One region of the Kitasatospora sp. NPDC114501 genome, then DNA from elsewhere that is predicted to be linked to it. Evidence: predicted binding sites of a transcription regulator. Region 1 holds the regulator's gene; the other holds the start of a gene.
What was found. The regulator HrcA, encoded in region 1, represses chaperone genes, less so after heat shock. The targets are predictions, from matches to a motif close to TTNGCACTCNGNNNNNCNGAGTGCNAA.

Region 1 (11,700 bases):
GGAAGGCGATGATCCGGTCGGCGATGCCGTCCAGGTCCACCCTGGTCGCCGGCGCGGCGTCGGCCGCCTCCTCGCCGTCCGCCTTCCCGGCCTTCTGCTCGTCCTCCTCCCCGCCGAGCGGGCGCCCGGCCCGCTGCGGGCCGAACGGGGACGGCGTGTCGGCGGCCAGCGTGACGAGGTAGGGGCGGCAGCCGTTCGGGAAGGACAGGTCGAAGACGTGCGCGTCGTAGACCGGGTCGAAGTTGCGCACCGACAGGAAGGCCAGGTAGCGGCCGTCCGCGGTGAAGGAGGGCGAGGTGTCCACGAAGCGCGGCTGGGTGACCTCGCCGACCGTCCGGGTGGCCAGGTTGGCCAGCACGATCTGGCGCAGCGAGTGCGGGCCCATCCCGCGCACCGGGCGCGACCAGGCCAGCCAGGCCGAGTCCGGGCTGAAGGCCGGCCCGCCGGGCTCGCCGTCGGCGCTGCGGTCCAGCTCGTGCACGGCGCCGTCGGCCAGCGAGACCAGCAGCAGCCGGCCGTCGTGCACGCCGAGCGCGGCCTGCTTGCCGTCCGGGGAGACCGCCAGCGAGTTGACCCTGCCGAGCAGCCCCGCGGCGAGCCGGCGGCGCTCCTCGCCGTGCAGGTCGGGGGCGAACTCCAGGGCGTCCTCGCCCTCGGCGTCGGTCACCCACAGCACGCCCTGGGCGCCGTCCTCGCCGGGCACCACCCGGACCAGGCGCCCGCGCACGCCCGGGGTCTCGTCCAGCACCCGGGCCGGGCCCTCGCGGTGGGTCAGCCAGTGCACGCTGCCGCGCACCACCACGGCGCTGCCCCGGCCGGTGCGGTCGGGGGCGACGGACTCCAGCCAGTGCGCGGCGGGCACCGGGCGGGGGCGGCGCCCGGCCCGGGGGCCGGCCAGCCGGACGTCCAGCCGGCGCGGCTCGGCGCCCTCCAGGTCGTCCAGCAGCCAGAGGTCGCCGGCCCGGTGGAAGACCACCCGGGTGCCGTCGGTGCCGGCGTTCCGGGCGTAGAAGCCGTCGGGGTCGGTGGTGTGGCGGCGCAGGTCGGTGCCGTCCGGGCGGCTGGACCACAGCTCGCCGACGCCCTCGTGGTCGGAGAGGAAGGCGATCCTCTCCCCCGCCCAGATCGGCGAGTCCAGCTGCCCGTCCAGCTCGGCGTGGACGCGGACGAACTCGTCCCGGCCGAGCCACAGCTTGCCGGCCCGCCCGCCCCGGTACCGCTTCCACCACGCCGGGTCGCGGCCGTTGACGCTGCCCAGCAGCACCCGGTCGCCGCCCGGCTCGAAGGCGAGCCCGCCGACCGGCCCGTACGGCAGCCGCCGCGGTTCGCCACCGTCCAGCGGCACGGCGTGCGCCCAGGTGCGGCGGAAGCTCGCCTCGCCGGCGGCGGTGGCGGCGATCGGGCGGCCGTCGGCGGTCCAGCCGAGCACCCGGGTCTGGTGGCTGCCCCAGTGGGTGAGCCGGCGCGACGGGCCGCCGTCCACCGGCACCACGTGCACCTCCGGGGCGCCGTCCCGGGTGGAGGTGAAGGCGAGGTGCCGCCCGTCCGGGGAGAACCTCGGGTGGTGGACCGGCAGGTGGTCCGCCGTCAGCCGCCAGGCCCGGCCGCCGTCCAGCGGGGCGAGCCAGAGGTCGTCCTCGGCGACGAAGGCGACCAGGTCGCCGTGCAGGTGGGGATGGCGCAGGTAGGCGCCGGCCGGGGTGCTCAGGGAGTCCGTCACCCGGCCAGCCTAGGCAGCCGCGCGTACGGGCCGCGCCGTTTTCGGCAGACTCCCGGCGCCGCCCGCGGACGGTCGTGACGCGCTCGCGCCGGGCGCCGTCCCGGGCGCCCTGAGCGCCCTCCGGGCGCCGTCAGGACCAGCGGCCGGTGCGCCCGAGCAGCAGTGCGCCGGCGGCCACCCCGGCGGTGGAGGTGCGCAGCACCGAGGGGCCCAGCCGGTACGGCGCGGCGCCCGCCTCGGCGAAGGCGGCCAGCTCCTCCGGGGAGACCCCGCCCTCGGGGCCGACCACCAGGACGATGTCCCCGGTCTCCGGCAGCCCGGCGTGCGCCAGCGGCTCGGCGCCCTCCTCGTGCAGCACGGCGGCGAACGCGGCCTGCGCCAGGACGGGGACCAGCTGCCGGGTGGTCATGACGTCCCGGACCAGGGGGAAGCGCAGCCGGCGGGACTGCTTGCCCGCCTCCCGGGCGGTGGCCCGCCACTTGGCGAGGGCCTTGCCGCCGCGCTCGCCCTTCCACTGGGTGATGCAGCGCGAGGCGGACCACGGGATCACCACGTCTACGCCGACCTCGGTCATGGTCTCCACGGCCAGCTCGCCGCGGTCGCCCTTGGGCAGCGCCTGGACGACCACGATCCGCGGCGCGGGCGCCGGCTCCCGGCGCACGGCCGCGACCGCCACGTCGATCTCGTCCTTGCCGAGCACCTCGGCGACCGTGCCGTCCACGCCGAGCCCCAGCCCGTCGGCCAGGGTCACCGCCTCGCCCGGCTGCAACCGCTTCACCGCGGCCGCGTGCCGCCCCTCCGGGCCGTCCAGGCGCACCACGGCCCCGGGGACGGCGGCGGCGATCAGCTCGGTCTCGACGAAGAAGACGGGCGCGGTCATGGCGGGGACCTTTCCAGGAGGGGCCTGCGGCCGGAGGGGGGAAACACGGGAGGGGTGCCGGGGGCTCAACCCCCCGGCACCCCTCCGCCGACGGCTACCGGCCGTTGAAGGCGTCCTTCAGCCGGGAGAACAGGCCCTGCTGGCCCGGCGCGAACTGGCCGGACGGCCGCTCCTCGCCGCGCAGCACCGCGAGGCGGCGCAGCAGGTCCTCCTGCTCGGCGTCGAGCTTGCTGGGCGTCTTCACCTCGACGTGCACTATCAGGTCGCCCCGGCCGCCGCCGCGCAGGTGGGTGATGCCCCGGCCGTGCAGCGGGATCGACTGGCCGGACTGGGTGCCGGGCCGGATGTCGACCTCCTCCAGGCCGTCCAGGGTCTGCAACGGCACCTGGGTGCCGAGCGCGGCCGCCGTCATCGGGATGGTGACGGTGCAGTGCAGGTCGTCCCCGCGCCGCTGGAAGATGTTGTGGCTGGTCTCGGCGATCTCCACGTACAGGTCGCCGGCCGGGCCGCCGCCGGGGCCGACCTCGCCCTCGCCGGCCAGCTGGATCCGGGTGCCGTTGTCGACACCGGCCGGGATCTTGACGGTCAGGGTGCGCCGGGCGCGGACCCGGCCGTCGCCGGCGCACTCCGGGCACGGGGTCGGCACGACGGTGCCGAAGCCCTGGCACTGCGGGCAGGGACGGGAGGTCATGACCTGGCCCAGGAAGGACCGGGTGACCTGGGAGACCTCGCCCTTGCCGCGGCACATGTCACAGGTCTGCGCCGAGGTGCCGGGGGCCGCGCCCTCGCCACTGCAGGTGGTGCAGGTGACGGCGGTGTCGACCTGGAGCTCCTTGGTGGTGCCGAAGGCGGCCTCCTCCAGGGTGATCTCCAGCCGGATCATGGCGTCCTGGCCGCGGCGGGTGCGCGAGCGCGGGCCGCGCTGGCCGGCCGCGGCGCCGAAGAAGGCGTCCATGATGTCGGAGAAGCCGAAGCCGGCCGCGCCGGCCCCGAAGCCGCCCGCTCCGCCGCCGCCCGGGGACAGCGGGTCCCCGCCGAGGTCGTAGACCTGGCGCTTCTGCGGATCGGAGAGCACCTCGTAGGCGGCGTTGATCTCCTTGAACCGCTCCTGCGTCTTCGGGTCCGGGTTGACGTCCGGGTGCAGTTCGCGTGCCAGGCGCCGGAACGCCTTCTTGATCTCGTCCTGCCCCGCATCCCGTCGGACGCCGAGTACCGCGTAGTAGTCCGTGGCCACCAAATGCTCCGCTTGTTCCGCCTGTAGTAGTGCTGCGACTGGATGAGCACCATCAGATCCGACGGTGCTCCTTGTGCTAGGACTCGGCCAGGATCTGACCCACGTACCGCGCCACCGCTCGCACCGCCCCCATTGTGCCCGGATAGTCCATCCGGGTCGGACCGATCACACCCAGTTTCGCCACGCTCTCGTCGCCCGAACCGTAGCCGACCGAGACGACCGAGGTGGAAGTCAGCCCCTCGTAGGCGTTCTCCCGCCCGATCCGGACCGTCATCGCGGCGTCCGCGGTCTCACCCAGGAGGCGGAGCAGGACGACCTGCTCCTCCAGGGCCTCCAGCACCGGCTGGATGGAGAGCGGGAAGTCGTGCCCGAAGCGGGTCAGGTTGGCCGTGCCGGCCAGCATGATCCGCTCCTCGTTCTGCTCGGCGAGCGTTTCGAACAGGGTCGCCAGGACCGTGCTGACGGTCGGCCGGTCGGCCTGCTCGAAGTGCGCCGGCAGCTCCTCCAGCAGCCCGGGGACCTCCGGGAGGCGCCGGCCGGCGGCTCTCGCGTTGATCCGGGCCCGGAGGTCCGCCAGCACCGTCTCGCCGACCGGGCCCGGGCAGTCGACCATCCGCTGCTCGACCCGGCCGGTGTTGGTGATCAGGACCAGCATGACCTTCGCCGGGGCGAGCGCCACCAGCTCGATGTGCCGGACGGTGGAGCGCGTCAACGAGGGGTACTGCACCACCGCGACCTGCCGGGTCAGCTGGGCGAGCAGCCGCACCGTGCGGGCGACCACGTCGTCCAGGTCGACCGCGCCGTCCAGGAAGTGCCGGATGGCCCGGCGCTCGGGGGCGCTCATCGGCTTGATCTCGGCGAGCTTGTCGACGAAGAGGCGGTACCCCTTGTCGGTCGGGATCCGGCCCGCGCTGGTGTGCGGCTGGTGGATGTAACCCTCCTCCTCCAGCGCCGCCATGTCGTTGCGGACGGTCGCCGGCGAGACCCCGAGGTTGTGCCGTTCCACCAGGGCCTTGGAGCCGACCGGCTCCTCGGTGCCCACGTAGTCCTGCACGATCGCGCGGAGCACGGCGAGCTTGCGTTCGTCGAGCTGGCGGACCTCACCGGCCATGGGGCACGCACCTCCGTCTTCGCACGTTGTCCGACTGTGTCCCTCGTTGCTGCGGGCCGCTCCGGGAGGCCCTCGGTCTTGGCACTCTGAACTCGCGAGTGCCAGAACCGTACCTGCCAGTGTAAGGCCCGGGTCCTACGGCAGGAACGGCCCGACCGGGGTGATCCTCCCCGCAGTTCCGCCCACGGCCCGCGAGGGCCCCGCGGTTCGATCCTCCCGACGCCGGGGTGGTGCCGGGAGGCCGTCCGGGTGGCAGCATCGAAGGCGACGGCGAACGGAGGAGCAAGCGATGTCGAGCTCGGGCCAGCACAACCGTTTCGCACCCGACCGCGGCCTGACCGGCCGCATGGTCGCCACGATGTTCGTGATCGGGCTGCTGTACGTCGGTTTCACGGGCCTGCTGATCGCGCTGATGCGCGGCGCCTGGCCGCTGATCGTACTGATCTCCGGCGGGCTGTTCGTGGCCCAGTTCTGGTTCAGCGACCGGATCACCGAGCGGGCGATGGGCGCCCACCGGGTGTCCCCCGAGGAGTTCCCCCAGCTGCACGGCACCGTCGACCGGCTCTGTGCCCTGGCCGACATGCCCAAGCCCCGGGTGGCGGTCGCCGACAACGACATGCCGAACGCCTTCGCCACCGGCCGCAACCCGCAGAACGCGGTGGTCTGCGTGACCACCGGGCTGCTGCGCCGGCTGGAGCCGGAGGAACTGGAGGGCGTCCTCGCGCACGAGCTGTCGCACGTCGCGCACCGGGACGTCGCGGTGATGACGATCGCCGGCTTCCTCGGCGTCCTCGCCGGGGCGATGACCCGGATCGCCGTGTACGGCGGGTTCATGGGCGGCGGGCGCAACAACAACGACCAGAACGCGGCCGTCCTGGCACTGATCATCCCGCTGGTGTCGATGGTCGTCTACGCGGTCAGCTTCCTGCTCACCCGGCTGCTGTCCCGCTACCGCGAGCTGGCCGCGGACCGGGCCGCCGCCCAGCTCACCGGCCGGCCCAGCGCGCTGGCCTCCGCGCTCACCAAGGTGACCGGGCAGATCGCGGCCATCCCCAGCAAGGACCTGCGCCAGGCCCAGCCGTACAACGCCTTCTACTTCGCCCCCGCGCTGAGCGCCCGGGAGACCGCCTCGCAGCTGCTGTCCACCCACCCGAGCCTGGAGAAGCGGCTGGAGCAGCTGGCGAGGATCTCCGGGCAGCTCGGCCGCTGACCCCGCCCGACGAGTTTCCGACCCGAGAGGACCGCCGTGGGAATCCTGGACGCCCTGTTCGGCCGCACCAAGCCCGTCAGGCCCGACCTCGACCAGCTGTTCGGCGTGCCGTCCGCCGCGCTCACCCTGGAGGCCGGGGCCGGGTTCACCCCCACCGGGCTCGGCTCGGTCTGCTTCGCGGCCGTCGAGGGCGCGGCCTTCGTCCAGGTCGAGCAGCAGGTCCGGGCGCTACTGGACGCCGACACCGGGCGCGGCGGCGTCCCGGTGGAGGCCTCCAAGGACGCCTACGGCTACTCCTGGCTGCTCGCCCGGCACCGGCCCGAGGAGCTGCCGGAGCTGGTGAACGACCTGCACGCGGTCAACAGCGAGCTGGAGGCGAACGGCTTCGGGCCGCAGCTGCTCTGCTCGCTGGTCGCCTTCCGGAACCCGGAGGGGCAGCCGCTGGCCCTGGTCTACCTGTACAAGCGCGGGACCTTCTACCCGCTGTGTATACGCCCTGGCGGCCAGGAGAAGCGGAACAACCCTCTGGAGATCGAGATCTCCAACATGCTCAAGAACGATCTTCGCATCGAACCAGACTTGAGCCGCTGGTTCCCCCTGTGGGGTGCACCGGGCATAGAGGCGTGAGCGTGGGACGATCCCTCGGTGACTCGACTCGTGAACCGTGACCGGTCCCTTGAGGAGCTTGAACGCGATCGTTGGCCGGCTCCATCGGGCGACGAGAGCCGTCTTGTGGCAACCGTGTACTCGCTTCGCCGTAAGCCGATTGGCGAGCTGAACGTCGAGGACCTGCGCCTGCTGATCAGACAGGACGTGGGTCTTTCCTACCTCTTGCCGCTGGCATTGGAGGTGCTCCGGGATGACCCGATGGCCGAGGGTGAGATGTACGCCGGCGATCTGCTGGCCGCCGTACTCACCAGGAGTCCCGAGACCTGGAGCGACTCACCCGAACTCGGACATGAGCTTCGTCTGATCGTCTCGCAGCTGAGCGATCTCACACCGTCCCTGAAACAAGCGGTAGAGCGCTTCCGCGCCCTGTAGGCCACCGCCAGGGCTCCGCCAGCGCTTGTGAGGTGCAGCGATCTTCGAGCTGCGTACAGGTACAAGGGTCAAACTGGGGGACGTTCTACCCCTTCGCCCCGGTGCCCGGTGGCGGGGAGAAGCGCAACAGCCCGCTGGAACTGCAGGTCAACGCGATGCTGGGGAACGACCTGCGGCTGGAGAAGGACCTCGGCCGCTGGTTCCCGGTCTGGGGCGCGCCGGGCCTCTGACGGGCCGTCCGCCGTCCCTATGATCACCCGTATGCGCAGCCGCCAGTACGGACCCGACCTGACCCCGCCGTGGAAGAAGCAGCAGCCCGCCCCGGAGGTGCCCGCCGAGCGGGACCTGGTGGTCGAGGAGGCGGCGACCGGCTTCTGCGGGGCGGTGGTGCGCTGCGAGAAGACCGCCGAGGGGTTCACCGTCACCCTGGAGGACCGGTTCGGCAAGCACCGGGTGTTCCCGCTGGTGCCGCGCGGCTTCCTGCTGGAGGGCAGGGCCGTCACCCTGGTCCGCCCGGCCGGCCCGGCGGCGCCCCGCACCCCGGGCCGTACCGCCTCGGGCTCGGTCGCCGTCCCCGGCGCCCGCGCCCGGGTCGCCCGCGAGTCGCGGATCTACGTCGAGGGGCGGCACGACGCCGAGCTGGTCGAGCGGGTCTGGGGCGACGACCTGCGGATCGAGGGCGTGGTCGTCGAGTACCTGCGCGGCATCGACGACCTGCCCGCGATCGTCGCCGACTTCGCCCCCGGCCCGGGCCGGCGCCTCGGCGTCCTGGTCGACCACCTGCTCCCCGGCACCAAGGAGCACCGCATCGCCGCCCAGGTCACCGGCGAGTCCGTGCTGGTCGTCGGCCACCCCTACATCGACATCTGGCAGGCCGTGAAGCCGTCGAGCGTCGGCATCCCCGCCTGGCCCGCCGTTCCGAGGGGCGAGGACTGGAAGGAGGGCACCTGCCGCCGCCTCGGCTGGCCGGTGGACGCCCCGGCGGCCTGGAAGCACATCCTGTCGAAGGTGAACTCCTACAAGGACCTGGAGCCCGAACTGCTGGGCCGGGTGGAGGAGTTGATCGACTTCACGGCCCTGCCGGGTCAGGAGTAGGTCTGGAACTCCGAGGTGTCGAGGGTGACGCCCAACAGGTCGAGTCGAATGGGATCACCGAACTTGCTGATCCGCTCGGACAAGTACCTCGGAAGGCCGGACCCGGGATCCTGGCCCAGTTCGGTCAGGAGCACGCACACTCCCCTGATCGGATCGACGATCAAGTACGCAGGGATGGTGCCCTCCGCGTAGAGCTCCCGCTTGGTCCGGTAGTCACGATCGACACTGGTCTTCGACACCACCTCGACCACCAGGGTGACGGCAGGCGACGGCAGCAGGCGACCGTGTTCCTCGACCGCCCCGCGTTCGAAGACCACCAGGTCGGGCTGGGGTTCGCTCGCCTGCCCGGGGATCCCCACGTCTTGGGTGGTGAGTGGACGCCACCGGCTGAGCGGAAGCTGGTACTGGATGGCCAGGACGATGAGGTTGTGGACCATGTCAGGCCCCGCCATCATCACGATTTCCCCCCTGATGAGCTCGGCCTTGACGCCTTCCGGCACCTCCAGGTTCTCGAAGATCCCGGTCATCCGGTCATCGATGGCGGTCATCGCACGCTCCCTCCGACGGCTGACGCCCACGTTAACGAATGTCAGTCCACCAGGTCACGCACGACGGCGTCGGCCAGCAGCCGGCCCTGGAGGGTGAGGGCGGCGCGGCCGTCGGCGTACGGGCCCGCGGCGAGGAGGCCGTCGGCGAGGTGCCGGTCCGCGGCCTTGCGGCCGGTGTCCGTCAGCAGGTCCAGGGGGATGCCGTCGACCAGGCGCAGTTCCAGGAGGATGCGCTCGACGCGGCGGTCCTCGTCGGCCAGCACCTCGCGGGCCAGGGCCGGGGTGCGGTCCTCGGCGAGGGCCCGCGCGTAGGCGGCGGGGTGCTTGGCGTTCCACCAGCGGACGCCGCCGACGTGGCTGTGGGCGCCGGGGCCGGCCCCCCACCAGTCGGCGCCGGTCCAGTAGAGCTCGTTGTGGCGGCAGCGGCCCTCCGGGGTGGTGGCCCAGTTGGAGACCTCGTACCAGGAGTAGCCGGCGGCGCCGAGCGCCTCCTCGGCGATCAGGTAGCGGTCGGCGTGGACGTCGTCGTCGATCATCGGCAGTTCGCCGCGCTTGACCCGGGCGGCGAGCCGGGTGCCCTCCTCGACGATCAGCGAGTACGCGGAGACGTGGTCGGGCCCGGCGCCGATGGCGGCGTCCAGGGAGGCCCGCCAGTCGTCGTCGGACTCGCCCGGGGTGCCGTAGATGAGGTCGAGGTTGACGTGGTCGAAGCCGGCCGCGCGGGCCTCGGCGACGCAGGCCTCGGGGCGGCCCGGGGTGTGGTGGCGGTCGAGCAGCCGCAGGACGTGCGGGCGGGCGCTCTGCATGCCGAAGGAGAGCCGGTTGTAGCCGCCCTCGCGCAGTTCGGCCAGGTAGGCCGGGTCCACCGACTCCGGGTTGGCCTCGGTGGTGACCTCGGCGCCCTCGGCCAGCCCGAACTCCTCGCGGATCGCGGCGAGCATCTTCACCAGGTCGCGGGCGGGCAGCAGGGTCGGGGTGCCGCCGCCGAGGAAGACGGTCCGCACCGGGAGGTCGGTGTCCCCGAGCACCCTGCGGGCGAGGCGGATCTCGGCGACCACGTTGTCCGCGTACGTCTCCTGCGAGGCGACCGCCCCGGAGGAACGCAGCTCGGTGGCGGTGTAGGTGTTGAAGTCGCAGTAGCCGCAGCGGCTGGCGCAGTACGGCACGTGCAGGTAGAAGCCGAAGGGTCGCGAGCCCAGCCCGGCGAGGGCGTGCGCGGGCAGGGAACCGTCGGACGGCACCGGATCGCCGTCGGGAAGTGCGGAGGGCATGGACCCATTGTCCCGTACGGCCCGACCTGACCGGCGGGCCGTACGGGAGCGGGGCGGATCAGGCCTCGTTGGCGCCCGCGTACATCGCGGTCACCGCGTCCGCGTAGGTCCGCTCGACCACCGGGCGCTTGATCTTCAGGCTCGGGGTGAGCTCGCCGTGCTCGATGTCGAGGTCGCGCGGCAGCAGGTGGAACTTCTTGATCGTCTGCCAGCGCTGGAGGTCGCCGTTGACCCGCTTGACGAAGCCCTCGATCAGCTCGTGCACGGCCGGCTCGGCGGCCAGCTCGGCGTAGCTGCGCCCGGCCAGGCCGTGCTCGGCGGCCCACGGCATCAGGACCGCCTCGTCCAGGCCGATCAGCGCGGTGCAGTAGTTGCGGCCGTTGCCGATCACCAGGATGTTGCTGACGAACGGGCAGACCGCCTTGAACTTGCCCTCGACCTCGCTGGGCGCCACGTACTTGCCGCCGGAGGTCTTGAACAGGTCCTTCTTGCGGTCGGTGATCCGCAGGAAGCCGTCCGGGGTGAGCTCGCCGATGTCCTCGGTGTGGAACCAGCCGTCCGGCTCCAGCACCTCGGCGGTCTTCTCCGGCAGGTTGTGGTAGCCGCGCATGACGCCCGGGCCGCGCAGCAGGATCTCGCCGTCCTCGGCGATCCGCACCTCGGTGCCGGGCAGCGGGCGGCCCACGGTGCCGATCCGGACGTCCTCCGCGCGGTTGACGCAGGAGCCGGCGCTGGTCTCGCTCAGGCCGTAGCCCTCCAGGATGGGCACCCCGGCGCCGAGGAAGAAGTAGCCGATCTCCGGGGCCAGCGCGGCACTGCCGGAGACGGCGCCGCGCATCCGCCCGCCGAAGGCCGCCCGGATCTTCGCGTACACCAGCCTGTCGGCCAGCGCGTGCTGCAACCGCAGGCCCAGCGGGGCGGTCCCGGCCCCGGTGGCGACCCGGTTCTCCTGGACCACCCGGGCGTACTCGCGGGCGACCTTGGCCGCCCACAGGAAGATCTTGTACTTGGCGCCGCCCTCGGCCCGGGCCCTGCCCGCGATGCCGTTGTAGACCTTCTCGAAGATGCGCGGCGCCGAGGCCATGATGGTCGGCCGGATCGCCGGCAGGTTGTGGATGATCCGGTCCACCCGGCCGTCCAGCGCCATCACGTGCCCGGTGGCGATCTGCCCGGAGATCAGCGTCTTGCCGAACACGTGCGACAGCGGCAGCCACATGAACTGGACGTCGTCGGGGCCCAGCAGCCCGCTGGCCTCCTGCGCCCGGCCCTCGTACGCCCAGCAGTCGTGCACCAGGCGCACGCCCTTGGGGCGGCCGGTGGTGCCGGAGGTGTAGATGAGGGTGGCCAGCTGCTCCTTGTCGAGCCCGTCGACGGTCTTCTCCACCGCGTCGGGGTGGTCCGCCAGGTACCGGGTGCCGCGCTCCTCCAGCTCGGCGAGGGTGATCAGCTCCAGGCCGGCGGCCTCGGGGGCCTCGGCGGGCGCGTCGAAGAGGATCACGGTGCGCAGCTCGGGCAGCTGGTCGATCTGCTCGACGGCCTTGGCCAGCTGGGCCGCGTTCTCGGCGAACATCGCCCGGCAGCCGGAGTCGG
Region 2 (11,700 bases), on a different contig from region 1:
TCGTCGGTGATCGAGGCGATCTCGTCCAGCAGCGGCTGCGGGTCCTCGTAGCGGGTCCACAGGCCCTCGAGGTTCAGCACGCCCAGACCGCCGAGGCGGCCGATCTGGATGGCCTGCTGCGGCGAGACCACGCTGTCCATCGGGGCGGCCAGGAACGGCAGCTCGAAGCGGTAGGCGTCGATCTGCCAGGCGATCGAGACCTCCTTCGGGTCCCGGGTACGGCGGCTGGGGACGACGGCGATGTCGTCGAAGGCGTACGCCCGTCGGCCGCGCTTGCCTCGCCCGATCTCGATCTCAGTCACTTCGAGCCCTTCTGCTTTGTTGCTCATGCCTGCCGGGTCACCCCGACCGCACCCCAGTATCCCGTACTGCCGCTGGTCCCGCCCCGACGGCCCACGGCCGGACGCCCGACGGCCCGAGGGGCCCGCCGCCGCGGTGCGGCAGCGGGCCCCTCAGTGGTCCGGCGGCGTCAGCGGGCCGAGTAGTTCGGCGCCTCGACGGTCATCTGGATGTCGTGCGGGTGGCTCTCCTTGAGGCCCGCCGAGGTGATCCGGACGAACCGGCCCTTGCTCTCCATCTCGGCGACGGTGGCGGCGCCGACGTAGCCCATGGTCTGGCGCAGACCGCCGACCAGCTGGTGCAGCACGGCCGACAGCGGGCCGCGGTAGGGCACCTGGCCCTCGATGCCCTCGGGGACGAGCTTGTCGTCCGAGGCCACCTCGGCCTGGAAGTAGCGGTCCTTGGAGTAGGAGCGGCCCTGGCCGCGGGACTGCATGGCGCCCAGCGAACCCATGCCGCGGTAGGACTTGAACTGCTTGCCGTTGATGAACATCAGCTCGCCCGGCGACTCCTCGCAGCCGGCCAGCAGCGAGCCGAGCATCACGGTGTCGGCACCGGCGGCGAGCGCCTTGCCGATGTCGCCCGAGTACTGCAGGCCGCCGTCGCCGATGACCGGCACGCCGGCCGCCTGGCAGGCCACCGCGGCCTCGTAGATGGCGGTGATCTGCGGGACGCCGATGCCGGCGACCACGCGGGTGGTGCAGATGGAGCCGGGGCCGACGCCGACCTTGACGCCGTCCACGCCGGCGTCGATCAGCGCCTGGGCGCCGTCGCGGGTGGCGACGTTGCCGCCGACCACGTCGATCTTGACGGCCGACTTGATCTTCGCGATCCAGGCCAGCGCGTTGTGGCTGTGGCCGTGCGAGGTGTCCACCACCAGGAAGTCCGCACCGGCCTCGACCAGGGCCTGGGCCCGGTCGAACGCCTCGGCGCTGGCGCCGACGGCGGCGCCGACCAGCAGCCGGCCCTCGGCGTCCTTGGCGGCGTTCGGGTACTGCTCGGCCTTGACGAAGTCCTTGACGGTGATCAGGCCCTTGATCCGGCCCTCGTCGTCGACCAGCGGAAGCTTCTCGATCTTGTGACGGCGCAGCAGCGCCATCGCGTCCACCCCGGAGATGCCGACCTTGCCGGTGATCAGCGGCATCGGGGTCATGATCTCGCGGACCTGGCGGCTGCGGTCCGACTCGAAGGCCATGTCGCGGTTGGTGACGATGCCGAGCAGCTTGCCCGCCTCGTCGGCGATCGGCACGCCGGAGATGCGGAACTTGGCGCACAGCGCGTCGGCCTCGCCCAGGGTGGTCTCCGGGCCGACCGTGATCGGGTCGGTGACCATGCCGGACTCGGACCGCTTCACCAGGTCGACCTGGTTGGCCTGGTCCTCGACGGACAGGTTGCGGTGGAGCACGCCGACGCCGCCCTGGCGCGCCATCGCGATGGCCATCCGCGACTCGGTGACCTTGTCCATCGCCGCGGAGAGCAGCGGGATGTTGACGCGCACGTTCCGGGAGACCCGCGAGGAGGTGTCCACCTGGTTCGGCAGCACCTCGGAGGCCCCGGGCAGCAGCAGGACGTCGTCGTACGTGAGCCCGAGCATGGCGAACTTCTCGGGTACGCCTGCGGCGTTGTAAGACATTTGGGGGGTACCTTCCGTGGCCGGCCTTATCCGCTCACGCCCTGAGGGTGGGGGCGCATTCATCGCTCACTCGCGCAGACCGCCGAAGCCGGGTGCAATGGGAGGATCCTCCAGGGGGACCCCGCGCGCACCCGTCAAACTTTGGCAACCCGCCCAGGCGCCGATACCCCATGGTACTGGCACCGCGAATGTGTCCTCGTGTGCCCTTGACAACAACCCCGCACCATGGCCCATTCCACCGCGGCCGGCGGGCACGGCACGGGTCAGGAGGACTCCTCCGCGAGCGCCCGCAGCCGGCTGAGCGCCCGGTGCTGGGCGACCCGGACGGCGCCGGGTGACATCCCGAGCACCTCGCCGGTCTCCTCCGCCGACAGTCCGGCGGCCACCCGGAGCAGCACCAGCTCGCGCTGACGGGCCGGCAGGTTGGAGAGCAGTTCCTTCGCCCAGGCGGCGTCGCTGCTCAGCAGCGCCTGCTCCTCCGGGCCGAGCGCCTCGTCCGGCACCTCCGGCAGGTCGTCCTGGGGCACCACGGTCGAGCCGGGCCCGCGCATCGCGGCCCGCTGGAGATCGGCGATCTTGTGCGCGGCGATCCCGTAGACGAAGGCCTCGAACGGGCGCCCCTGGTCCTTGTACCGGGGCAGCGCGCAGAGCACCGCGACGCAGACCTCCTGCGCGACGTCGTCCACGTGGTGCCGGGCCCCGCCGGGCAGCCGGACCAGCCTGGCGCGGCAGTACCGCAGGGCCAGCGGGTGGACGTAGGCGAGCAGCGCGTCGATCGCCGGGCCCTCGCCGCGCACGGCGGCCGCGACCAGTTCCCCCACCAGCGGGGAGCCGCCCTTGCCGAGCACCGGCGGGCGGTCGGGTCCGGTCTCACCGGCGGAACCGCCGGGTTCGGCGTACGACGGATCGTGACCCGGACCGGAGGGCTCGGCCTCCACCGGGTCCGCCTGGCCGGCCGTACCGGCGACGTCGTCGCGCATCGGTCCATGGTGCCTGGTCGAGCGGGAAAACGTGGCACCGCGTCCGGAGTTGTGCACCGGAACGTTATGCGCTGCGGCACCGTGCGGCATGCCGTGCACCACCGGCCCCTCCTGCACCGTGCCGCCTCCCGCCCCGCCGCCGTCGCTGGTCCCGTCCGTCGCGCCGTCCGCCGAGTGTCCTGCGGCTGCGTGGTTCGCCGCAGTGCCTGTCCGCTGGTCCCCGAGGTGCTCCACTCCTCCATGGTGCAACCTCGGGACCGTGACGTCACACGCCTGTGCGGTGTCCGCTCCGGGAACCGCCGGCGGCACGCCGCAACCGGCGGCGCCGCCGGTGGTCAGCGGACCAGGCCCCAGCGGAAGCCCAGCGCCACCGCGTGCGCCCGGTCGGAGGCCCCGAGCTTCTTGAAGAGCCGTCGGGCGTGGGTCTTGACGGTGTCCTCGGAGAGGAACAGCTCACGGCCGATCTCGGCGTTGCTGCGGCCGTGGCTCATGCCCTCCAGCACCTGGATCTCACGCGCCGTCAACGTCGGCGCCGCGCCCATGTCGGGGCTGCGCAGCCGGCGCGGGGCGAGCCGCCAGGTCGGGTCGGCGAGGGCCTGGGTGACGGTGGCCCGCAGCTCGGCGCGCGAGGCGTCCTTGTGCAGGTAACCGCGGGCGCCCGCGGCCACCGCGAGCGCGACGCCGTCGAGGTCCTCGGCGACGGTGAGCATGATGATCCGCGCGCCCGGGTCGGCGGACAGCAGCCGCCGGACCGTCTCGACCCCGCCGAGGCCGGGCATCCGGACGTCCATCAGAACGAGATCGGAGCGGTCGGCCACCCAGCGGCGGAGGACCTCCTCCCCGTTCGTCGCGGTGGTGACCCGGTCCACACCGGGTACGGTCGCGACCGCGCGGCGAAGCGCCTCGCGGGCGAGCGGGGAATCGTCGCAAACGAGAACGGAAGTCATGACCGTCGTCCTCCGCAGCTGATCCGCGTCACGTTGAGCCTCCTGGCTGGTACGAACCTCTCCGACACGGCCGATCGGCGACAGACTCCGTCCTGATCGCCCCAACCTGCCCGCGATCGTTCCCGACGTCCGGCGCCCGCTAACCGCCTCCGCACTTCCAACGACCGTCACTCGAATGAGTTACGGCCTTCGGGGCCATCTCCACCACTGTACGTGGCCGACCCGTTACCGATCAGCCGCATCGCGGTGCACACGCCGCTCTTTTGCGCAGCTCGCGCGCGGTCGGCGCACGACCCGCACACCGGCCCGGCCCGCCGCGCGCCCCTCGGCCACCCGATTGCCACGCCCGCGCCCGGCAGAGCCCTTGCCCACTATGCCCTTTTTTATAGCTTTCGTATGGTCATTGACTGTTGTGCCAGTGTGTGGGTGACTTGTCCATGGAGTTGCCTTAAGTCATATTTCCAGGTGTCCACACCAGTGCATCGAAGCCCCGCCGCACCGCTCGGCAGCCAGCCCCGCCGAACGCCCGGCCGACGGCCGACAGCCTCTGAAGGGAATGAGCCATGGCAGATTTCTCCCGCCTCCCCGGTCCCAACGCGGACCTCTGGGACTGGCAGCTCTCCGCAGCCTGCCGTGGCGTGGACAGCTCGCTCTTCTTCCACCCCGAGGGCGAGCGCGGGGCCGCGCGCAGTTCGCGCGAGGCCAGCGCCAAGGAGGTCTGCATGCGCTGCCCGGTGATCGCCGAGTGCGCGGCGCACGCGCTGGCGGTCCGTGAGCCGTACGGCGTCTGGGGTGGGATGACCGAGGACGAGCGCGAGGAGATGCTGGGACGCTCGCGGCACCGGCTGGTCGAGGTCCCGCTGGCCCCGCCGATGGTCGCCCGGCACTAGCCCCGTCTCCATGAGCGCCGTGAAGAAACGTTTCCTCGCGGCGCTTCAGCCTCTCGGCTCACTGTTCGTACAGGACCACCGCGGCCCCGTCACCCGCCGTCAGCGCGTGGCGGCCGCTCCCGCCAGCCGCTCCAGCATCAGCGCGACGGCCGGCACCCCGGCCAGGTCCGGCAGGGTCAGCGCGACCACCTGGCGCACCGCGGGCACCCCGGAGGCCGTCCGCACCGGCACCGTCGACACGCCGTCAGGACGCACCGACTGGAGCGCCAGCCGGGGCAGCACCGCCACCCCCAGCCCGGCCGCCACCAGGCCGACCACCGCCGGGTAGTCGTCCGTCGCGAAGTCGATCCGGGGCTCGAAGCCCGCACCGGCGCACAGCTCCACCAGGTGCCCCCGGCACTGCGGGCAGCCGGCGATCCACTGCTCCCCCGCCAGCTCGGCCAGTTCCACCGCCCCGCCGCGCCCGCCCAGCGGGTGGTCGGCGGGCAGCAGGCCCACCAGCGGGTCGTCCAGCAGCGGGGTGACCACCAGATCGGACCAGTCGGTCCCGGCGGTCAGCTGCTGCGCCTCCAGGTTGGCCTCGGCCCGGGCCTCGCGCGGCGTGCCGTGGGCGGGCGCCGGGGCCGCGGCGGCGCCGTCGGACTGCGGGTAGCGGAAGGCCAGCGCGATCTCGCACTCGCCGCCGCGCAGCATCGCCAGCGACTCCGGCGGCTCCGCCTCGACCAGCGACACGCGCACCCCCGGATGGCCGTCCCGCAGGCGGGCGACGGCGGGCGGCACCAGAGTGGAGCTCGCGGTCGGGAAGGACACCAGCCGAACCCGCCCGGCCCGCAGCCCGGCGATCGCGGCCACCTCCTCCTCGGCGGCGGAGAGCCCGGCCAGGATTCCGGTGGCATGCTTGAGCAGGACCCGGCCGGCCTCGCTGAGCTGCATCCCCCGGCCCGAGCGGACCACCAGCGGGGTGTCCACCGACTTCTCCAGGGCCTTCATCTGCTGGCTGATGGCGGGCTGCGTACACCCCAGCTCGCGGGCGGCGGCGGAGAAGGAGCCGGTGCGGGCGACGGCACGCAGGACGCGCAGATGGCGGGCCTCGATCATGCCTTATTTATAAGGCAATCTTTGAATTCTGCAAAATTCTACTGATAGTTGAAACGGGCGCGAACGCCGGAGGCCCGGCCCGCCTCCCCTCGCGGGGCGCGGACCGGGCCTCCGGTCAGGTGTCGGAGCCTCAGTGCGAGTGGCCGTGGCCGTGCGAGTGGCCGTGACCGCTGTCGGCCTCCTCCTCCTTCTTCTCCACCACGAGGGTCTCGGTGGTGAGGAGCAGGGAGGCGATCGAGGCGGCGTTCTCCAGGGCGGAGCGGGTGACCTTGACCGGGTCGATGACGCCGGCCTTCACCAGGTCGCCGTACTCGCCGGTGGCGGCGTTGTAGCCCTGGCCGGCCTCCAGCTCGGAGACCTTGGAGGTGATGACGTAGCCCTCCAGGCCGGCGTTCTGGGCGATCCAGCGCAGCGGCTCGTGCAGCGCCTTGCGGACGACGGCGACACCGGTGGCCTCGTCACCCGACAGGCCCAGGCCGTCGTTCAGCACCTTGGCGGCGTGGACCAGGGAGGCGCCACCACCGGCGACGATGCCCTCCTCGACCGCGGCGCGGGTCGCCGAGATGGCGTCCTCCAGGCGGTGCTTGCGCTCCTTGAGCTCCACCTCGGTGGCGGCGCCGACCTTGATGACGCAGACGCCGCCGGCCAGCTTGGCCAGGCGCTCCTGCAGCTTCTCGCGGTCCCAGTCGGAGTCGGTCGCGGCGATCTCGCCCTTGATCTGGGCGACGCGGCCGGCGACGGCCTCGGCGTCACCGGCGCCGTCGACGACCGTGGTCTCGTCCTTGGTGATGGTCACGCGGCGGGCGGTGCCCAGCACGTCCAGGCCGACCTGGTCGAGCTTGAGGCCGACCTCCTCGGAGATGACCTGGCCACCGGTCAGGACGGCCAGGTCGCCGAGGATCGCCTTGCGGCGGTCGCCGAAGCCCGGAGCCTTGACAGCGACGGCGTTGAAGGTGCCGCGGATCTTGTTCACGACCAGGGTCGACAGCGCCTCGCCGTCGACGTCCTCGGCGATGATCAGCAGCGGCTTGGAGGTACCGCCCTGGAGGATCTTCTCCAGCAGCGGGAGCAGCTCCTGGATGGAGGAGATCTTGCCCTGGTTGATCAGGATGTACGGGTCCTCCAGGACCGCCTCCTGCCGCTCCGCGTCGGTGACGAAGTACGGCGACAGGTAGCCCTTGTCGAACTGCATGCCCTCGGTGAAGTCCAGCTCCACGCCGAAGGTGTTCGACTCCTCGACGGTGATGACACCGTCCTTGCCGACCTTGTCGATCGCCTCGGCGATCAGCTCGCCGACCTGGGTGTCCTGGGCGGAGAGGGACGCGACGGCGGCGACGTCGTCCTTGCCCTCGATCTCGCGGGCGATGGAGAGCAGGTGCTCGGAGACGGCGGCGACGGCCTTGTCGATGCCCTTCTTCAGGGCGGCCGGGCCGGCACCGGCGGCGACGTTGCGCAGACCCTCGTTGACCAGGGCCTGGGCCAGCACGGTGGCGGTGGTCGTGCCGTCACCCGCGACGTCGTTGGTCTTGGTGGCGACCTCCTTGACGAGCTGCGCGCCAAGGTTCTCGTACGGGTCGTCCAGCTCGACCTCACGGGCGATGGTGACACCGTCGTTGGTGATGGTCGGGGCGCCGAACTTCTTGTCGATGACGACGTTGCGGCCCTTGGGGCCGATGGTCACCTTGACGGTGTCGGCCAGCTTGTTGACACCGCGCTCCAGCGAGCGGCGGGCGTCCTCGTCGAACTGCAGGATCTTCGCCATGTTCCCTATTCCCTCGGGGCTGCGGCCGGCCGACCGGCCGCCGAACTACGTGAACCAACAACCACGCCCCGGGCCCCTGTCACTAGGGACACGGATCCGGGGCGGGTCGGGGACGACTTACTTCTCGATGATGGCGAGAACGTCGCGAGCGGAGAGCACCAGGTACTCCTCGCCCTGGTACTTCACCTCGGTGCCGCCGTACTTCGAGTACAGGACGATGTCACCCACGGCGACGTCGAGCGGCAGACGCTGGCCGTCCTCGAAGCGGCCCGGGCCGACGGCCAGGACGACGCCCTCCTGGGGCTTCTCCTTGGCGGTGTCCGGGATAACCAGGCCGGAGGCCGTGGTGGTCTCGGCGTCGAGCGGCTGGACCACGATGCGGTCCTCGAGCGGCTTGATGGCAACCTTGCTGCTGGTGGTCACGTCCGAGCTCCCCTTCGGAGATTACGGGGTTTTCTAACGGGTAGGGGCGATCCTGCGGGTCTGCCGTCGCGGGGGTCAGACACGCGTTATCGCGTTAGCACTCTCCTAGTGGGGAGTGCCAAGGACGACCATAGGGCCGTGTTAGCACTCAGTCAACCAGAGTGCCAACGACGCGCCCTGAGGAGCCCGGTTCCCGGATGAGTAGTCGTACTCATGTGCGACGGTCCAGCCGTCGGCAGACTCCTCGTCATGACATCGATCCCGGTGCGCGTCGGCCCGTCCCGGACCACGGACGCCGCCCTCGCCCTGCTGTCGCTGCCCCTGCTGGGGGCCGCGCTGCCGTTCGTGGTCTTCCTCCTCGTCGCCTCCCTCGGCAGCGGCCCCGGCCACGGGGACGACGGGGACGGCCTCGGGTGGGCCTTCCTGAGCATCGGGATGCTGGCCGCCCCGGTCGCCGCCCTGGCGGCGGGCCTGGCGGTCGCCTTCCGCGGCCGGCGGTCCGGCTACCGGTACCTCCCGGTCGCCGCTGCGCTCTCCCCGTTCGTGCTGCCGGTGGTCCTCTCCTCGGGCGTCCTGTGGCGGTGACGCCCTCCGGCCCGCCGGAGTCGGCGGGCACGCGGAGCGAGGGCGCCCGACCCGCGAGAATGGCCCCGTGGACACCGAGAACCTCCAGCCGCTGCTGACCCCCGAGGGCCAGGCCCTGCTCGCCGAGTTGCGCGAGTTCACCCCCGAGGAGGAGCTGGCGCTGGCGACCAGGCTGCGCCGGGAGCACCCCGCGGAGCTGGTGTCGGCCGCGTTCGGGCAGGCTCGGCTGCGGCAGCGGGCGCGGGCGAAGTTCGGAACCGACGCCGACCTGATGTACTTCACGCCCAACGGGGTGGAGCAGTCCACCCGGCGCAGCGTGGCCGAGTGGCGGGCGCGGCGGTTCGCCGCCCTGGGCGTACGGCGGCTGGCGGACCTGTGCTGCGGCATCGGAGGGGACGTGCTGGCGCTGGCCCGGGCGGGCATCGAGGTGCTGGCCGTCGACAGGGACCCGGCGGCCTGCGCCGCCACCGCGGCCAACGCCGCCGCGCTGGGCCTGGCCGAACAGGTCGAGGTGCGCTGCGCGGACGTCGCCGACGTGGACGTCACCGGCTTCGACGCGGTGTTCACCGATCCGGCCCGGCGCACCTCGCGCGGCCGGGTGTTCGACCCGGAGGCGTACGCCCCGCCGCTCTCCTGGGCCGTCGAGGCCGGCCGGCGGACCCCGGTCGGCGCGCTGAAGGTCGCGCCGGGCATCCCGCACGAGGCGGTGCCGCAGGACGCCGAGGCCGAGTGGGTCTCCGACCACGGCGACGTCAAGGAGGCGGTGCTCTGGTTCGGCACCCGGGCCGCGAGCCCGCACCGCGCCACCCTGCTGCCGCAGGGCGCCAGCCTGACCGGCGGCGACCTGCCCGACCCGCCGGCCGGCCCGGTCGGGCGCTACCTGTACGAGCCGGACGGCGCGGTGATCCGGGCCCACCTGGTGGCCGAGGTGGCCGAGCAGGTGGGCGGCCGGCTGATCGACCCGAAGATCGCCTACCTGACCTCGGACGAGCTGGTCGCCACCCCGTACGCGCACGCCTTCGAGCTCACCGACGTGCTGCCGTTCAACATCAAGAAGCTGAAGGCGCTGCTGCGCGAACGGGCGGTCGGCACGGTGGTGATCAAGAAGCGCGGAATGGCGATCACCCCGGAGGAGCTGCGCCGCCAGCTCAAGCCGTCCGGGCCGAACACCGTCACGGTGATCCTCAGCCGCACCGACCACGGGCCGCTGATGATGCTGGGGCAGCCGGTCTGAGCTACGCGCCGGGCGCCTGGATGTAGTCCTCCAGCCGGGCCACCGAGAAGCCCTGCTCCTGGATCCGGGCCAGCAGGTCGCCGAACATCTGGGTCATCGTGGCGCCCTTGAGCTCCTTGGGGCCGCGGAAGTGCGCCAGGACGATGTCGCCGGGCTTCAGCTTCTTGTCCCCGGACTGGTACTGCATGTCGTGGATCTGCATCGACTCGCGCCACAGCACTATCGCGCGCGGACCGCACTCCTGGACCGAGGTGTTGAGCATCGGGGTGTTGGCGCCGTCGCCGAACGGCGGGCGGAACAGCAGCGGGGCGGTGCCGTACTGCTGGGTGAGCGCGGACTGCGCGTCGCAGATCTCGGACTTCTGCCGGTCCGCCGGGAGCTTGCTCATCACCGGGTGGTCCACGGTGTGGTTCTGGACGTGGTTGCCCAGCGCCTGGAGCGGCTTGAAGTAGGCGTAGTCGTTCCTGACGATGTCCCGGGTCAGGAACATCGAGACCGGCACCTTGAGGTCGGTCAGCATCTCGACGAACTTCGGGTCCTTCTCGGCGCCGTCGTCGATGGTGATGAAGACGACCTTGTCGCTCGTCTTCACGTCGCTGAACACCGGTACCGGGCCGGTCCGTTCGAGCTTGACGGGCTTGTCGGCGGGCGGCGCCGGGGCGGGGGCGAGCGGGGTGAGGCCCCACTTGGCCCAGGCCGCCGCGCCCGCTGCCGCCGGGGTGGCGGTCGCGGTCGCGCCGGTCGGCGCGGAGCCGGTGGGCCGGGCCGCGGCGGACGAAGGCGCGGCGGGCGGGGCGGCGCTGCCGCCGCCTCCGTCGTCGCCGCACGCGGTGGCGAAGGCCAGCAGGGCCGCCGCCCCCGCCGCGTACGTCCTGGCCCTGCTCCGCCCGTCCCTGATCACCGCTGCGCGCTCCCGGCTCCCGTCCAGCTCTCTCTCAGCTAGCACGGTACCGAACAGGTCAGCGGTTCCCGATCAGTTATTCGATGTGCTCGCTGGTGAAGGACCAGCGGTGCACCGGGCGGCCCAACAGCTCGGCCGGAGGGTCGGCGACGGGCACCGGCTCGCCGCTCCACCAGGCGATCAGCAGCACCCTCCCGCCCGGGGCGGAGAGCAGTTCGAGACGGTCCAGCCCGGCCGAGCCGCGGAGCACGGGAAGCACCGACTCCCGCACCCAGGCGGCGAGTTCGGCCCCCCGGCCGGTCGCCGCCCGGGCCTCCCACATCGCGGCGACGGTCATGCCGCGCCGCCGCCGAGGGCGTCGTAGGCCTGACCGTGGAAGTCGGTGTGGGGCACGTGGACGTCGGTCACCGGCAGCGAGGAGTCGGCGGACAGGTCGAAGGCGGACGGCGTGCGGTCGCGCCACACCATCTCGGCGCCGAGCGCCGCGACCATCGCGCCGTTGTCGGTGCACAGGCCCGGCCGGGGCACCCGCAGTCGGATGCCGGCCCGGTCGCAGCGCTGCTGGGCCATCTCGCGCAGCCGCGAGTTGGCCGCCACGCCGCCGCCGATCATCAGGTGGTCGACGCCGTTGTCCCGGCACGCCTTGACGGCCTTGCGGGTGAGCACGTCGGTGACCGCCTCCTGGAAGGACGCCGCCACGTCGGCGATCGGCACCTCCTCGCCGGCCCGGCGCTTGGCCTCGACCCAGCGGGCGACGGCGGTCTTCAGGCCGGAGAACGAGAAGTCGTACTCCGGGTCGTTCCGGCCGGACAGGCCGCGCGGGAAGGCGATCGCCTTGGGATCCCCCTCGCGGGCCGTGCGGTCGACGATCGGGCCGCCGGGGAAGCCGAGGCCGAGCACCCGGGCGA

Region 2: the regulator HrcA is predicted to act here: its motif matches at 8,214-8,240, upstream of groES (co-chaperone GroES).

The regions. Positions count from the first base shown of each region.
Region 1 is NZ_JBVKDS010000001.1:153,009-164,708, reverse strand. Features, by position in the region: gene ACZ7RU_RS00660 (S41 family peptidase) at 1-1,720, opposite strand, end outside; gene ACZ7RU_RS00655 (16S rRNA (uracil(1498)-N(3))-methyltransferase) at 1,851-2,600, opposite strand; gene dnaJ (molecular chaperone DnaJ) at 2,695-3,834, opposite strand; gene hrcA (heat-inducible transcriptional repressor HrcA) at 3,911-4,945, opposite strand; gene htpX (zinc metalloprotease HtpX) at 5,235-6,155, shown strand; gene pspAB (PspA-associated protein PspAB) at 6,192-6,782, shown strand; gene ACZ7RU_RS00630 (contact-dependent growth inhibition system immunity protein) at 6,801-7,196, shown strand; partial or broken gene pspAB (PspA-associated protein PspAB) at 7,274-7,426, shown strand; gene ACZ7RU_RS00620 (DUF3097 domain-containing protein) at 7,458-8,291, shown strand; gene ACZ7RU_RS00615 (Uma2 family endonuclease) at 8,282-8,839, opposite strand; gene hemW (radical SAM family heme chaperone HemW) at 8,881-10,110, opposite strand; gene ACZ7RU_RS00605 (AMP-dependent synthetase/ligase) at 10,169-11,700, opposite strand, start outside.
Region 2 is NZ_JBVKDS010000003.1:135,611-147,310, forward strand. Features, by position in the region: gene ACZ7RU_RS06990 (GuaB3 family IMP dehydrogenase-related protein) at 1-302, opposite strand, end outside; gene guaB (IMP dehydrogenase) at 470-1,972, opposite strand; gene ACZ7RU_RS07000 (sigma-70 family RNA polymerase sigma factor) at 2,236-2,952, opposite strand; gene ACZ7RU_RS07005 (response regulator transcription factor) at 3,288-3,899, opposite strand; gene ACZ7RU_RS07010 (WhiB family transcriptional regulator) at 4,463-4,789, shown strand; gene ACZ7RU_RS07015 (LysR family transcriptional regulator) at 4,889-5,887, opposite strand; gene groL (chaperonin GroEL) at 6,018-7,649, opposite strand; gene groES (co-chaperone GroES) at 7,767-8,072, opposite strand; gene ACZ7RU_RS07030 (hypothetical protein) at 8,322-8,657, shown strand; gene ACZ7RU_RS07035 (class I SAM-dependent methyltransferase) at 8,725-9,891, shown strand; gene ACZ7RU_RS07040 (polysaccharide deacetylase family protein) at 9,893-10,837, opposite strand; gene ACZ7RU_RS07045 (hypothetical protein) at 10,869-11,129, opposite strand; gene tsaD (tRNA (adenosine(37)-N6)-threonylcarbamoyltransferase complex transferase subunit TsaD) at 11,126-11,700, opposite strand, start outside.